Regions from separate parts of the Pseudomonas sp. 1928-m genome, predicted to be linked through region 2. Evidence: riboswitches for the same ligand, from Rfam matches in the RefSeq annotation. Region 2 holds a riboswitch; each other region holds the start of a gene.
What was found. Region 2 has a riboswitch for cobalamin ahead of P3C18_RS04900 (energy-coupling factor ABC transporter permease). Riboswitches for the same ligand answer to the same signal wherever they lie in the genome.

Region 1 (3,316 bases), on a different contig from region 2:
CACCCACTGGCCGTACCAGTCGCGCTGGGTCTGACGGAACTCGGTGCGGGTCAGGCTGTTTTCATAGTCGTTGTTGATATGGTCATGCCCCAGCAGCCATTCACTGCGGCCGAGGGTGCTGTCGAGGTGCCCGGAGAAGCGCGGGCTGATGCTTTCCACCCGCGTGCCCTGGTGGTAGCGGCTGCCCCAGGACGAGCCGATGCCGTCCTGATCGCTGTGGCTGTAATCGAGGTTGGCGGCGAGGTTGTCGTGCAGCTGCTGTTGCAGGGCGAGGCGGTGCAGCTGGGTCTTGCTGTCGAACCAGTCGCTGGAGGTGCTCTGCTTGCGGTCGGCGCGGCGCTGGGCGCTGCTGAGGCTGCCGGGGTAGAGCAGCTCGTCGTCCACCGTCTGGTATTCGTAGAGCGCATGGCCGCCATCGTGGTCATAGCGCAGGCGGGCGAAGGCGTTGCTGTAGCTGGCGTTGTTGTGGTCACGGTAGTTGTCGGCCGTGCGCGACTCGCCGCTGAGGAAGGTGGAGAAGCCGCCTCCCAGGGACTGCGCCAGATGGCCGCGAAAGGCTTCGAGGTCATGGCTGCCACGAGTGGTTTCGATATAGGCCTCACTGTCGCTGGGTTGGCGAGTGATGATATTGATCACCCCACCCACCGCCTGGTCGCCATACAGCACGCTGCCGGCACCACGGATAATCTCGATGCGTTCGATATTGCTCAGTGGCACGCTGCTCAGATCCGCGCCGGCGAGTGCCGGCTGATTGAGGCGGCGGCCATCGACCAGAATCAGGGTGTTGTTCACCGCGTTTTCGCCAAAGCCACGCAGGCTGAAGGTGGCGCGGCTGCCATCGCCGATCACGTCGCGCACCTGCAGCCCGGCTTCGCCGCGCAATACATCGACCAGCGAACTGGCGGCGCTGGCTTCGATCTGCTGGCGGTCGATCACCCGGACGCTGGCCGGGGCCGGGGTTTGCAGTGGGGTGGCGCGGGTAATCACCAGCGGCGGCAGCTCGATGGCGGCGTTGGCCAGGCTAAGGCCGGGAGCAAGGGCCACGGCGAGGGCAAGACGGGACAGATTCACTGAGAAGATCCTCAAAAGGTCGAACGACTTTTGAGAAGGGCAGGGGCAAGAACGGGCGCGCGGGCGCAGCCTGAGCTTGACGGTGATGCCCTCCGCAACACCAGTCACATCCAGCAAGGCCGGTCTCCGGGCTCTCGACGTGCGCCGCCTCGCCTTCCCGGGATAATCCAGTGGCGTTGAGGCGACGTGCAGAACGGCTCTGCGGTCGATTACCGTTGCGGGGGCAGCGCCGGGATGGTTCGTAAAGAACGCACCGGCTTCCCGTTTAACGCCGCTTCACTATGGAAGGGGCGCACCTTGGCGGAAGTAAAACGCCGCGCACCTTAATGCGCGGTTGAATGAATTACAAGCAAGCCTGGCTCAGCTCTGGATGAGCGGTATTCATGCAGAAAGGCTGGAGAGACGCGCGCGGATGGCGGCTTCGATACCTGCGCCATCCAGCCCACATTCGGCGAGCATCTGCGCCGGTTTGGCGTGCTCGACGTAATAGTCCGGCAGGCCCAGATGCAGCACCGGCTTGAGGATGCTGGCGTGGGCGAGGAACTCGCTGACCGCGCTGCCAGCTCCGCCCATTACGCTGTTCTCTTCGATGGTCACCAGCAGCTCGTGGCTGGCGGCCAGCTGGCGCACCAGGGCTTCGTCCAGTGGTTTGACAAAGCGCATATCGACCACCGTGGCGTCGAGTGCTTCGCCAACTTTGAGCGCTTCACTGAGCTGCACACCGAATACCAGCAGGGCCGTTTTGCTGCCTTGGCGACGAACCACGCCCTTGCCGATGTCCAGTGGCTCCAGGCCCGCTTCGATGGCGGCATTCGGGCCGCTGCCGCGCGGATAACGCACCGCCGCCGGGCCGTTGAACAGGTGGCCGGTGGTGAGCATGCGGCGCAGCTCGTTTTCATCGCTCGGGGTCATCACCAGCATGCCGGGGATGCAGCGCAGGTAGGAAATATCGAAGCTGCCGGCGTGGGTCGGGCCGTCTTCGCCGACCAGGCCGGCGCGGTCGATGGCGAACAGCACATCGAGGTGCTGCACGGCCACGTCATGAATCAGCTGGTCATAGGCGCGTTGTAGAAAGGTCGAATAGATCGCCACCACCGGCTTGGCACCGTCGCAGGCCATGCCGGCCGCGAGGGTCACGGCGTGCTGTTCGGCGATGGCCACGTCGAAATAGCGCTCGGGGTAGCGTTCACTGAACGCCACCAGGTCCGAGCCTTCTTTCATCGCCGGGGTAATGCCGACCAGGCGTGGGTCCTGCGCGGCCATATCGCAGAGCCATTGACCAAATACGCTGGAGTATTTTGGGCCGCTGGCTTGCTTGGGTGCGGCTGGCGCGTTGATCGGCTCCAGCTTGGTGATGGCGTGATAGCCAATCGGGTCGGCTTCGGCTGGGGCGAAGCCCTTGCCCTTCTTGGTCACCACATGCAGAAACTGCGGGCCGTCGAGGTCGCGCATATTGCGCAGGGTGGCAAGCAGGGTCGGCAGATCATGGCCGTCGATGGGGCCGATATAGTTCCAGCCCAGCTCCTCGAACAGGGTGCCGGGCACCAGCATGCCCTTGGCGTGTTCTTCGGTCTTGCGCGCGATTTCCCAGGCACCCGGCAGGCGCGAGAGGATTTTCTTGCTGCCCTCGCGCATGCTGGCGTAGGTGCGGCTGGAAAGGATCTTGGCCAGGTAGTTGGACAGCCCGCCGACGTTCTTGGAGATCGACATGTCGTTGTCGTTGAGGATCACCAGCATATTGGCGTTGACGTCGCTGGCGTGATTCAGCGCCTCGAAGGCCATGCCTGCGGTCAGGGCGCCGTCGCCAATCACCGCTACGGCCTTGCGCCGCGAACCCTGAATGCGCGCCGCAATCGCCATGCCCAATGCCGCGCTGATGCTGGTGCTGGAGTGGCCAACGCCAAAGGTGTCGTACTCACTTTCCGAGCGCCGCGGGAAGGCGGCGATGCCGTCCTTTTGCCGCAGACTGCCCATCTGTTCGCGGCGGCCAGTGAGGATCTTGTGCGGGTAGGCCTGATGGCCGACGTCCCACACCAGGCGATCATCTGGGGTGTCGAAGACGTAATGCAGGGCCACGGTCAGCTCAATTACGCCGAGGCCCGCGCCGAAATGCCCGCCGGTCTGCCCGACCGTATACAACAGGTATTGGCGCAGCTCGTCGGCCAGGGTTTCCAGCTCGGCTTCGCCCAGACGGCGCAGCTCGTCCGGCGTGTTGGCGCGGTCTAGAAGGGGCGTCAGCGGGCGC
Region 2 (3,316 bases):
AGCCCTGGCGAGCTGCAATACAGCGGCCGCTGGCAGAGCAACAACGGCCTGCTGGAGGTGCAGATGCAGGGCCGCAGTGACTACCAGCCTGCCGCCTACTATCGCTTCAGTGACCAGTACCTGGTCACTGAGAGCAATACCGGCAAGCTGATCTGGCAGCGTCGCCGCTAAGTGATCAGGCCGGCTGGTGCAGACGCGCGTTGAACAACGGCCCGCGGCTATAAGCCGACAGCGCCTTGGCGGCGGCCAGCACACCCAGATCAACCAGTGGCTCAATCAGGATCACGCTCATATAGGCCAAACCGAAGCTGCCCACCGCCGCCAGGTTCTCGCCAGAAAAGCCGTTGCCGTAGAACGCCCAGAAGCCGACCCAGGCAACGATACCGCCCTGATAGGCCGTCGACAGCGCCAGCGCCTGCTTGTAGGAGAGGTCCACGTATGCGGTGCCCGGCGCGATGATGCGCTTGGCCAGCAGGCTGATAGCCCACAGCGGCACCAGCAGCGTGGTGACGTTCATGCCGTACTGCGGCAGGTCAAACTGGGCAAACAGCAAACCCTGCAACAACAGGCCAAGCGCCAGACCGATAGCCGTGGCACCGGCACCGAACAGCAGAAGCAGCGTCGAGCCCAGAATCAGATGCACCTCGGAGACGCCCACGGGGTGATGCGGCAATACCTCGAAGAAGCAGAACACCAGGGCAGTGGTCAGCAGGCTACGCAGCGCCAGGGCGGCAGCGCCACCGTTGCTGCGTACGCTGTCGAGGGCAAGCTTGGCCGTGAGGCCAAAGGCACCTGCGGCGGTTGCATAACTAAGAAAGAGTTTGGCGCCAGTAACGACTTCGGGTTCGATGTGCATAGAGATTCCTGTACCGCGCCCACCGCGCGATGATCTGGATTGAGGGATTGGGCATAAGCGCCCGGCTTCGATGGCAGGTCTCCTGGCTCACGGCTTGACACTGCGCCCGCCTTCCCGACCTTGCGGTCAGTGGCATCTGGGCGTTATTCACCGTTTACAGTTGCGGGGGCAGCCAGGGCATTGGCGACGTGCGCCGCACCCTGTTCCCTTTTCATCCAGTCGCATAAATGCGAACCGGAACCATCGGCGGCCACCTTACCCGGCGGCTAAGAGAAATGACAGAGCCAGGCGCCTTACGCCGTATGACGCAAGCAGGTGAAGACGCCACTGGCATTGGCGCACAGCTGCCCCTGAGCATCATGCAGCGTGGCCTGCACTGCGACCTGTCGCCCCTCGCGCTGCTGCACACGGGCTTCGGTGCGGAGCGGCAAAGCCGCAAGACCAATCGGGCGCAGGTAATTTACCTGCAGGCTGGCGGTCACATAGACCTCTTCGGCGCTGGCCTGCGAATACACCGCCAGCCCCAGCGCCGCATCGAACAGCGTGGCGGTGTAGCCGCCGTGCACTCCGCCGAGCGGATTGAAGTGCACAGCCGGCGGCTGACTGCTGAAGCTCGCCACTCCGGCTGCGGCCTGCAGCTGAGAGATACCGTAGTCCGCACCGATATCACCGGCCAGCCAGGCCTGTAACTGCTGAAAAAGACTGGCGTGCATGCTCGACGCCTTAGATCAAATGCGGCGTGCTGCGCGCCACCAGCGCGTCAACATCCAGCCCACGCGGCAAGGTGCCGTAGACCCGACCGCCCTGCCCGCCCAGACGGCTGGCGATAAAGGCATCGGACACTGGCGCATTGCCGGCTTCCAACAGCAGCTTGGCTTGCAGCGCTAGGGCTACGTCTTCAGTCAGCTGACGGGCGCGGTACTGAATATCTGCGGTATCGCGAAAATCCGCCTGCAGTTGCGTGATATGGGATTTCAGCCGCGCATCACCATGGCCATCGCCCAACTCAGCGAACAGCGCATCGAGCACGCCCGGCTCCTTGGACAGGGCGCGCAGCACGTCCAGGCACTGCACGTTGCCCGAGCCTTCCCAGGTCGAGTTGACCGGTGCTTCGCGGTACAGCCTTGGGAGGATGGTGTCCTCGACATACCCGGCGCCACCCATGCATTCGGCGGCCTCGTTGATCATGGCCGGCGCGCGTTTGCAGATCCAATACTTGCCTACGGCGGTAACCAAGCGGGCGAACTTGTCTTCCTGATCAATGTGCGGATTGTCCAGCGCTTTGCCCATGCGCATGGTCAGCGCCAGCGCCGCTTCGCTTTCCAGAGCCAGATCGGCCAGTACGTTCTGCATCAGCGGCTGCTCGCTCAGTACACGGCCGCCAACCTGGCGATGGGCGCAGTGGTGTGCGGCCTGGGTCAGGGCCTGACGCATCAGCGCGCTGGAGCCGATCATGCAGTCGAAGCGGGTCAGCGCGACCATCTCGATAATGGTCGGCACACCACGGCCTTCTTCGCCGACCATCCAGGCCAGGGCGCCGCGAAACTCCACTTCGCTGGAGGCGTTCGACCAGTTACCCAGCTTGTTTTTCAGGCGCTGGATATACAACTCGTTGCGCGTGCCGTCTGGGCGATGGCGCGGCAGCAGAAAGCAGGTCAGGCCCTTGGTGGTGTACGCCAGGGTCAGGAAGGCGTCGCACATCGGCGCCGAGCAGAACCACTTGTGCCCCACCAGCTCATAAGCCTGCCCGGGGCCACCGAGGCCCACCGGGTAGGCGCGCGTGGTGTTGGCGCGCACATCGGTGCCGCCCTGCTTTTCGGTCATGGCCATGCCGATGGTCGCGCCGGTTTTCTGCTCGATTGGCAGGTTGCGCGGATCGTACTGAGTCGAGAGGATTTTCGGCAGCCACTTCTCGGCCACATCGGCCTGCAGCTTGAGCGCCGGCACGCTGGCGAAGGTCATGGTCAGCGGGCAACCGCTGCCGGCTTCGGCCTGGCTGTGCAGGTAACTCATGGCGGCGCGCGCCACCTGAGCGCCGGCACGCGGGTCGGTCCAGGGCATGGACGGCAGACCATGCTCGATGGCTGCGCTCATCAACTGGTGATAGGCCGGGTGAAACTCCACCAGATCGGCGCGGTGACCGTAGCGGTCGTGGCTCTTGAACACCGGTTTATTTTCATTGGCGAGAAAGCCTGCGGCCATCAGCTCACCACCGGCCAGCGCGCCATACACATCCAGGCGCGGCTCGGCCCAGCCGCCGCCGAAGCGCTTGCTCCACTCCTGCAGCGGCAGGTCAACGCGGTACAGGTTGGCGCCATCCAGCGGCGGCACCTGGTTGAACACTTCATGGGTTTCGGCGTGTTGGCTGGCATTCATGGCTGAGGCTCCTCTTCGGGCAAATTGGCGCCCACGGCGCGCAGGCAAAAGGTGACCAAGGCCTGGCTGACTTCAGCCAGGCTG
Region 3 (3,316 bases), on a different contig from region 2:
AGTCATGGGGTTGGTCTACATGCGCGCTGCGGGGGCATTTCCTGGCTCCAGCTCATTTAGCACTCGCCCTAAGCAATTGTCGGCTCTGGCTACTGCAGCTAATGCGCCAATACTTGAAGCTGAGCAAGTAGCTGCTGCATTGGATGAGGAACCGGCCGCCGAGGATATTGATCAAGCGTTGAAGCTGGCTCTTTCTCGTAATGCGCCATTAGCGATTATTCAGATGCTAGCCGAGCGTCTCGATAGTCTTGATCGTGGCGACGAGTCAGCACTGTTCTTTGCCCTGAGTAATCGTGACGCGTTGATCTATTTGTTGGATAAAGGAGCGTCGATTAATTATGCCAATGGCTTTGGTAAAACTGCTCTGTTCTATGCCATCGAGAATGCTCAGCCTGAAGTAGTCAGCTTGTTGCTTGAGCGTGGTGCTGATCCCAATCGCTCGTATAAAAGTATTGAGGAGATAGAGCGTGAGCCTTGTGTATATGACATAAAGCATGGCCTCCGCACTCCGTTGATGCATGCTGCCCAGCATGCAGATTTGGCCGTTATGGCACTGTTGATTGAGGCTGGCGCACGTCTACGGGATTTAGACTCCCTCGGTTGGAGTGCGCTGGATTATGCGGTAACCCATGAGCGGTCGGAGAATGCAAATTACTTGCGTAGCAAAGGGGGCTGAGTGTGTGAGTGCAACAGGGCAGTCAGCTCGCTTAGGTACTATTAAAGACTTTTCACTGCATCTCGGTTTGACGCTCCGGCACCAACTCTCTACCCTTCGCGCCTTGTAACAGGTGCCCCCGACGCTGTGCGTGCGCGGGGTGAAACTGGGAAGTCGGTGCGTTGTGCATTTACGCCAACTATTCCGACGCTGCCCCCGCAACGGTAAGTGAGTCAAACGCCGCTATTGCCACTGTGCTCAAGCATGGGAAGGCGCGGTATAGAACCGCAAGGTTCGCTCACAAGCCCGGAGACCGGCCTGTTGCAGTCCACGGCATCGCGGAGGGCGATGGCTGGCGTGTGGTTTGCCCTATGCGCAGGCCCGCGCTGTCCCTATCCCCGCGTGCTTTTTCCAGCCAGATCGCCCTGTGGCGGTGGAGCAGCGCGATGACTGAATCGATTGAACGTGACGCCCGGCACAAGGCGCGCATGGCCCGCAAGAAAGCCCTGATCGATGAAAAGATTGCCCAGGCCCAGGACGAGTACGGCCTGCTGCTGGTGCACAGCGGCAATGGCAAGGGCAAGAGCAGCAGCGCTTTTGGCATGGTCGCCCGCGCCCTGGGTCACGGCCTCAAGGTCGGCGTGGTGCAATTTATCAAGGGGGCGGCCAGCACCGGCGAAGAAACCTTCTTCCGCCGCTTTCCCGATGAAGTCAGCTACCACGTAATGGGCGAGGGCTTTACCTGGGAGACGCAGGATCGCCAGCGCGATATCGATAAGGCCCGCGAAGCCTGGGCGGTGGCGGCGCAGCTGCTGAATGACCCGGCCATCGGCCTGGTGGTGCTCGACGAGCTGAATATCGCCCTGAAATACGGCTATCTGGAACTCGACGCGGTGCTCGCCGACATCGAAGCGCGGCCGTTGCTGCAGCATGTGGTGGTAACCGGTCGCGGCGCGCTGCCGGGGATGATCGAGGCGGCGGATACCGTCACCGAGATGAGCCTGATCAAGCACGCGTTCAAGGCCGGGGTTAAGGCGCAGAAGGGGGTCGAGTTTTGACCAGCGCTCGTTCATGCCCGGCGTTATTGATCGCCGCACCGGCTTCCGGCCAAGGCAAGACTACGGTGACCGCCGCCTTGGCGCGTTTGCATGCGCGTCAGGGCAAGCGCGTGCGGGTGTTCAAGTGTGGCCCGGACTTTCTCGACCCGATGATCCTCGCCCGCGCCAGCGGCGCGCCGGTGTATCAACTCGACCTGTGGATGGTCGGCGCCGTGGAGAGCCGCAAGCTGCTCTGGGAAGCCGCAGGTGAAGCTGATCTGATTCTGATCGAAGGGGTGATGGGCTTGTTCGATGGCACGCCGTCTGCGGCCGACCTGGCGCGGCACTTTGGTGTGCCAGTGCTGGCGGTGATCGACGGCTCGGCCATGGCGCAGACCTTCGGTGCTATGGCCCATGGTCTGGCGACCTTTCAGCCTGATCTGCCGTTCTCCGGGGTGCTCGGCAACCGGGTTGGCAGCACGCGGCACGGCGAGATATTGCGCGACGCGCTGCCGGCCTCGATCCGCTGGTACGGCGCCTTGCCGCGCAGCGCCGAAGTCGGTTTGCCGAGTCGCCATCTGGGTCTGGTGCAGGCGGGTGAGCTGGTCGACCTGGATGCGCGCCTGGACGCCGCCGCTGATGCCTTGGCCGCCAGTGCCGATACCAGCCTACCGCCGCCGGTCAGCTTTGCCGCACCTGAGCAGGCAAGGCCCGCGCGGTTGCTTAATGGCGTGCGGATTGGCGTGGCGCGCGACAGCGCCTTTGCCTTTCTCTATCAGGCCAACCTCGATCTGCTGCGCGAGCTGGGCGCTGAATTGACGTTCTTTTCCCCGCTCAGCGATCAGCAACTGCCCGATATCGACAGCCTGTATCTGCCCGGCGGCTACCCAGAGTTGCATCTGCCCACGCTTGAGGCCAACCAGCCCATGGCCGCGTCGATTCGCGCGCACCATGCAGCCGGCAAGCCGATTCATGCCGAGTGCGGCGGCATGCTCTATCTACTCGACAAACTGACCGACAAACAGGGCGCCAGCGGGCAGATGCTCGGTTTGTTAAGTGGCGAGGCGAGCTTGCAACCGCGCATGACCGCCATGGCCTTGCAACAGGCTGAGCTGCCGGAAGGGTTGCTGCGCGGCCACAGTTTCCACTACTCGGCGCTAAGCAGCGCACTGCAACCGCTGACCCGTGGCGAATGCCCGAACTACAAGCGCACCAGTGAGGCGGTCTATCGCCAGGGCCGAATGACCGCCTCCTATATCCACTTCTATCTGCCGTCCGATCCGGCTGCAGCTGCCGCGCTGTTTCTGCCCGGAGCGCCGGCATGAGCGAGCAGGCCTTCAGCCTTGAGGAGCGTGCGGCGGTGTATCGCGCCATCGCTGAGCGCCGCGATATGCGCCATTTCAGCGGTGGTGAAGTGGTACCGGAGCTGCTTGCGCGATTGCTCGAAGCCGCGCATCAGGCCCCCAGCGTCGGGCTGATGCAGCCTTGGCGGTTTATTCGCATCACCCGCCCGGCCCTGCGTGAGGCGATTCACGGCCTGGTGGAGGAGGAGCGCCTGCGCACCGCCGAAGCATTGGGCGAGCGCAGCGATGAGTTTATGCAGCTCAAGGTCGAGGGCATCCGC
Region 4 (3,316 bases), 860 kb from region 2:
CAGCAGGGCAGCGCAGGCCGCAGTGGCGGTCACCCCGGGGATGATCTCGAAGGCAATGCCCAGCCGGCGTAGGTGGCGGATCTGCTCGCCAATCGCGCCGTACAGCGAGGGGTCGCCGGAGTGCACGCGGGCCACATCCTGGCCTTTGTCATCGGCTTGGCTAATCAGCTCGATGATTTCATCCAGATGCAGCTCGGCGGTGTTGATCACCTGCTCGGCGTTATGGCCTTCGAGCACTGCTGCTGGCACCAGCGAACCGGCATAGAGAATCACCGGGCAGCTGCGTAGCAGGCGCTGGCCTTTGACGGTGATCAGCTCGGGGTCGCCGGGGCCGGCGCCGATAAAGTAAACGGTCATGACAGATCCTTGGGTGCAATCGACGCCAGCGCACAGGTGGCGCTGGCGTTGCGGGTTTTCTCGCCGAGCAGACGGGCCGGTTGGCCGCTCAGGCGTTCCGCCAGGGCCAGGGCGCAGGGTTCGGCGACGGCAGGACTGCCGGTGGCGGTCAGGGTGAGCGACGAACCTTGCACTAGGAGCTGATAGGGCAGCAGTTCTTCCGCACTAAAACAGCTCAACCGCAAACCGAGGCGCTGAGCCAGTGCCAGCAGGCCCGGCTCGGCACGTTTATGCGCGATGCTGGCCAGCCCGGCCAGGTTATCCACAGTCAGGCCGTGCGCCTGCAGGCTGTGAACCAGCAATGTGGATAAATCTTCAACGCTGCAGCCGCTGCGGCAGCCAAGCCCGGCGACCACTTGAATAGTGGCCGCGGGACGAGTATCGGCAGGGCTGGGCATCATCTAAGAGCGCTCGGTGTGTGCAGCGGCGTAGCTCAACATGGCGGCCGGCAGTGGTCAACCGTGATTGACCGGCCGCCATGGCCTGCGTAGCCTTGTCGCGTTCGAGGTTCTTCGTGGGCATGCCCACGAAGCTAAGAGGGAACAAGGTTGATGCCTTGGCTGCCCCCGCAACTGTAAACGACTCGTACCCTTGCGTTGTTCTGCCGCCCAAGCGCTGCAGCACAACAGCCACTGCGTCAGCGCGGGAAGGCGAAGGGAGTAGCCGGTGTACCTACGCCAGCCCGGTCGTGAGCCAGGAGACCTGCCTCGTCACGTTTTCGACAACCGGGCGGGGTGATCCGGTGGTGTTGGCTGACGCCCCGTGGCTGTCATGTCTGTGCCGCCTCCTGCTCGTCTTTCTTTCGACGTCACGCAGGACTCGCCATGCAAACCCTCGCCAAACTTCCCGTCACCATCGTTACCGGCTTTCTCGGCGCCGGCAAAACCACTCTGCTGCGGCACATGCTCGGCCACGCCGACGGGCGGCGCATTGCGGTGATCGTCAACGAATTCGGCGAGCTGGGCATCGACGGCGAAATCCTCAAGCAGTGCTCCATTGGTTGCAGCGAAGAAGAAGCCAACGGGCGCATCTTCGAACTGGCCAACGGCTGCCTGTGCTGCACCGTGCAGGAAGAATTTTTCCCGGTGATGCGCGAGCTGGTGGCGCGTCGCGGTGAGCTGGATCATATCCTTATTGAAACCTCCGGCCTGGCACTGCCCAAGCCGCTGGTACAGGCCTTTAACTGGCCGGAAATCCGCAACTCCTGCACCGTGGATGCGGTGATCACCGTGGTCGACAGCCCGGCCGTGGCAGCCGGCACCTTCGCCGCCTTCCCCGATCAGGTTGATGCGCAGCGCAAGCTCGACCCGAATCTGGACCACGAATCGCCGTTGCACGAGCTGTTCGCCGACCAACTGGCCAGCGCCGACCTGGTGATCCTCAACAAGGCCGACCTGCTCGACGCCGCCGCCCTGGCTGCGGTGCGTGCGGAAGTGGCCGAGGAGCTGCCACCGGCGGTGAAAATCATCGAAGCCCATGGCGGCGAGCTGCCGCTGGACGTGCTGCTGGGCCTGAACTGCGAGACCGAGCTGCATATCGAGGGCCGAAAGACCCACCATGATCTGGAAGGCCATGAAGACCACGATCACGACGAGTTCGCCTCGTTCCACGTGGAACTGCCTGAAGCCGAGGAAGCCCGTCTGCTGCAAGCGCTGAAGGATGCGGTCAGCAAACACGGCATTCTGCGTATCAAGGGTTTTGCGGCGATTCCCGGCAAGCCGATGCGTCTGCTGCTGCAAGGCGTTGGCCAGCGTTTCGATAAACACTTCGACCGCGCCTGGCAGGCCGATGAGCCGCGCATCACCCGCCTGGTGGTGATTGGCCAGACACTGGATCAGGCCGTCATCGAAGCCGAGCTGCAAGCAGCGCTGGCCTAAATATGTGGGAGGGGCTTTAGCCGCGAGCCTTATAGGGCCTGTCGCGGCTAAAGCGGTTCGCCGCCCGACCCCTCCCACAGGTGAATTGCCCATGCATCTATTACGCACCCAGCCCGGCAGCCAGCTGCCGGTCGACAGCATCGCCGACCTCGGCCAGACCCCGGCCGAGCTGGTGATTCTGTGCACCGGCGATTCGCACCTGTCGTTGCTGGCCGAAGTGGCGCGGCAGCTGCCGGCGGATTACCCCAGCCTGCGCCTGGCCAGCCCGGCGCAGCTGAGCAATCACGCCTCGGTGGATCTCTACGTTGAGCAGGTGCTGCAGCACGCCAAGGTCATCCTGATTTCCGTGCACGGCGGCGTCAGCTATTGGCGCTACGGCATCGAGCGGTTGGTCGAACTGGCCGAGCGCGGTGCGCAGGTGATTATGGTGCCGGGTTGCGACAACCCTGATCCGGAGCTGATGGCCTTGAGCACTGTGTCAGTGACCGAGGCTGAGCGGCTTTGGCAGTTCCTACGCCAGGGCGGTGCGGGCAATGCGCTGCAGCTGTTTAACTGCATCGCCAGCCAGTGGCTGCAGCGCGATTATTCTTGGGCAGAACCGCAGCCGCTGCCACGCGTTGGCCTGTATCACCCGCACTTGGCCAATCCGAGCTTGGCCGATTGGCAAGCCAATTGGCAGGTTGATGCGCCGGTGGCGGCGCTGCTGTTCTACCGCACTCAGGTGCAGGCGGCGAATACCGGGTTTATCGACGTGTTCTGCCAGCGGCTGCAGGCCCAGGGCCTTAATCCGCTGCCGATTGCCGTGGCCAGCCTTAAGGAGGCGGCCTGTCTTACCCAAGTCGAGGACTGGCTGGACGAAGCCGATGCCCGCTTGATTATCAACACCACGGCCTTCGCCCTGTCCAACCCGGAAGCGCCGAGCGCAAGGCCCTTCCGCCGCGATATCCTGGTGCTGCAAGCCATTTGTTCGTTGGATAACCATGCACAGTGGCAAGCCAATGCCCAGGGCCTGGGTTCGCGTGACTTGGCCATGCATATCGTGC

Region 1: another riboswitch for cobalamin. It lies ahead of P3C18_RS11540 (TonB-dependent receptor); the one in region 2 lies ahead of P3C18_RS04900 (energy-coupling factor ABC transporter permease).
Region 3: another riboswitch for cobalamin. It lies ahead of cobO (cob(I)yrinic acid a,c-diamide adenosyltransferase); the one in region 2 lies ahead of P3C18_RS04900 (energy-coupling factor ABC transporter permease).
Region 4: another riboswitch for cobalamin. It lies ahead of cobW (cobalamin biosynthesis protein CobW); the one in region 2 lies ahead of P3C18_RS04900 (energy-coupling factor ABC transporter permease).

The regions. Positions count from the first base shown of each region.
Region 1 is NZ_JARIXO010000002.1:442,294-445,609, reverse strand. Features, by position in the region: gene P3C18_RS11540 (TonB-dependent receptor) at 1-1,071, opposite strand, end outside; cobalamin riboswitch at 1,171-1,386, opposite strand; gene dxs (1-deoxy-D-xylulose-5-phosphate synthase) at 1,453-3,316, opposite strand, start outside.
Region 2 is NZ_JARIXO010000001.1:1,105,590-1,108,905, reverse strand. Features, by position in the region: gene P3C18_RS04905 (hypothetical protein) at 1-171, shown strand, start outside; gene P3C18_RS04900 (energy-coupling factor ABC transporter permease) at 176-856, opposite strand; cobalamin riboswitch at 911-1,116, opposite strand; gene P3C18_RS04895 (PaaI family thioesterase) at 1,150-1,569, opposite strand; gene P3C18_RS04890 (acyl-CoA dehydrogenase family protein) at 1,580-3,232, opposite strand; gene P3C18_RS04885 (TetR/AcrR family transcriptional regulator) at 3,229-3,316, opposite strand, start outside.
Region 3 is NZ_JARIXO010000004.1:63,160-66,475, forward strand. Features, by position in the region: gene P3C18_RS14155 (ankyrin repeat domain-containing protein) at 1-676, shown strand, start outside; cobalamin riboswitch at 770-992, shown strand; gene cobO (cob(I)yrinic acid a,c-diamide adenosyltransferase) at 1,102-1,713, shown strand; gene P3C18_RS14165 (cobyrinate a,c-diamide synthase) at 1,710-3,017, shown strand; gene bluB (5,6-dimethylbenzimidazole synthase) at 3,014-3,316, shown strand, end outside.
Region 4 is NZ_JARIXO010000001.1:248,261-251,576, forward strand. Features, by position in the region: gene cobM (precorrin-4 C(11)-methyltransferase) at 1-357, opposite strand, end outside; gene P3C18_RS01105 (cobalamin biosynthesis protein) at 354-797, opposite strand; cobalamin riboswitch at 885-1,121, shown strand; gene cobW (cobalamin biosynthesis protein CobW) at 1,221-2,273, shown strand; gene cobN (cobaltochelatase subunit CobN) at 2,365-3,316, shown strand, end outside.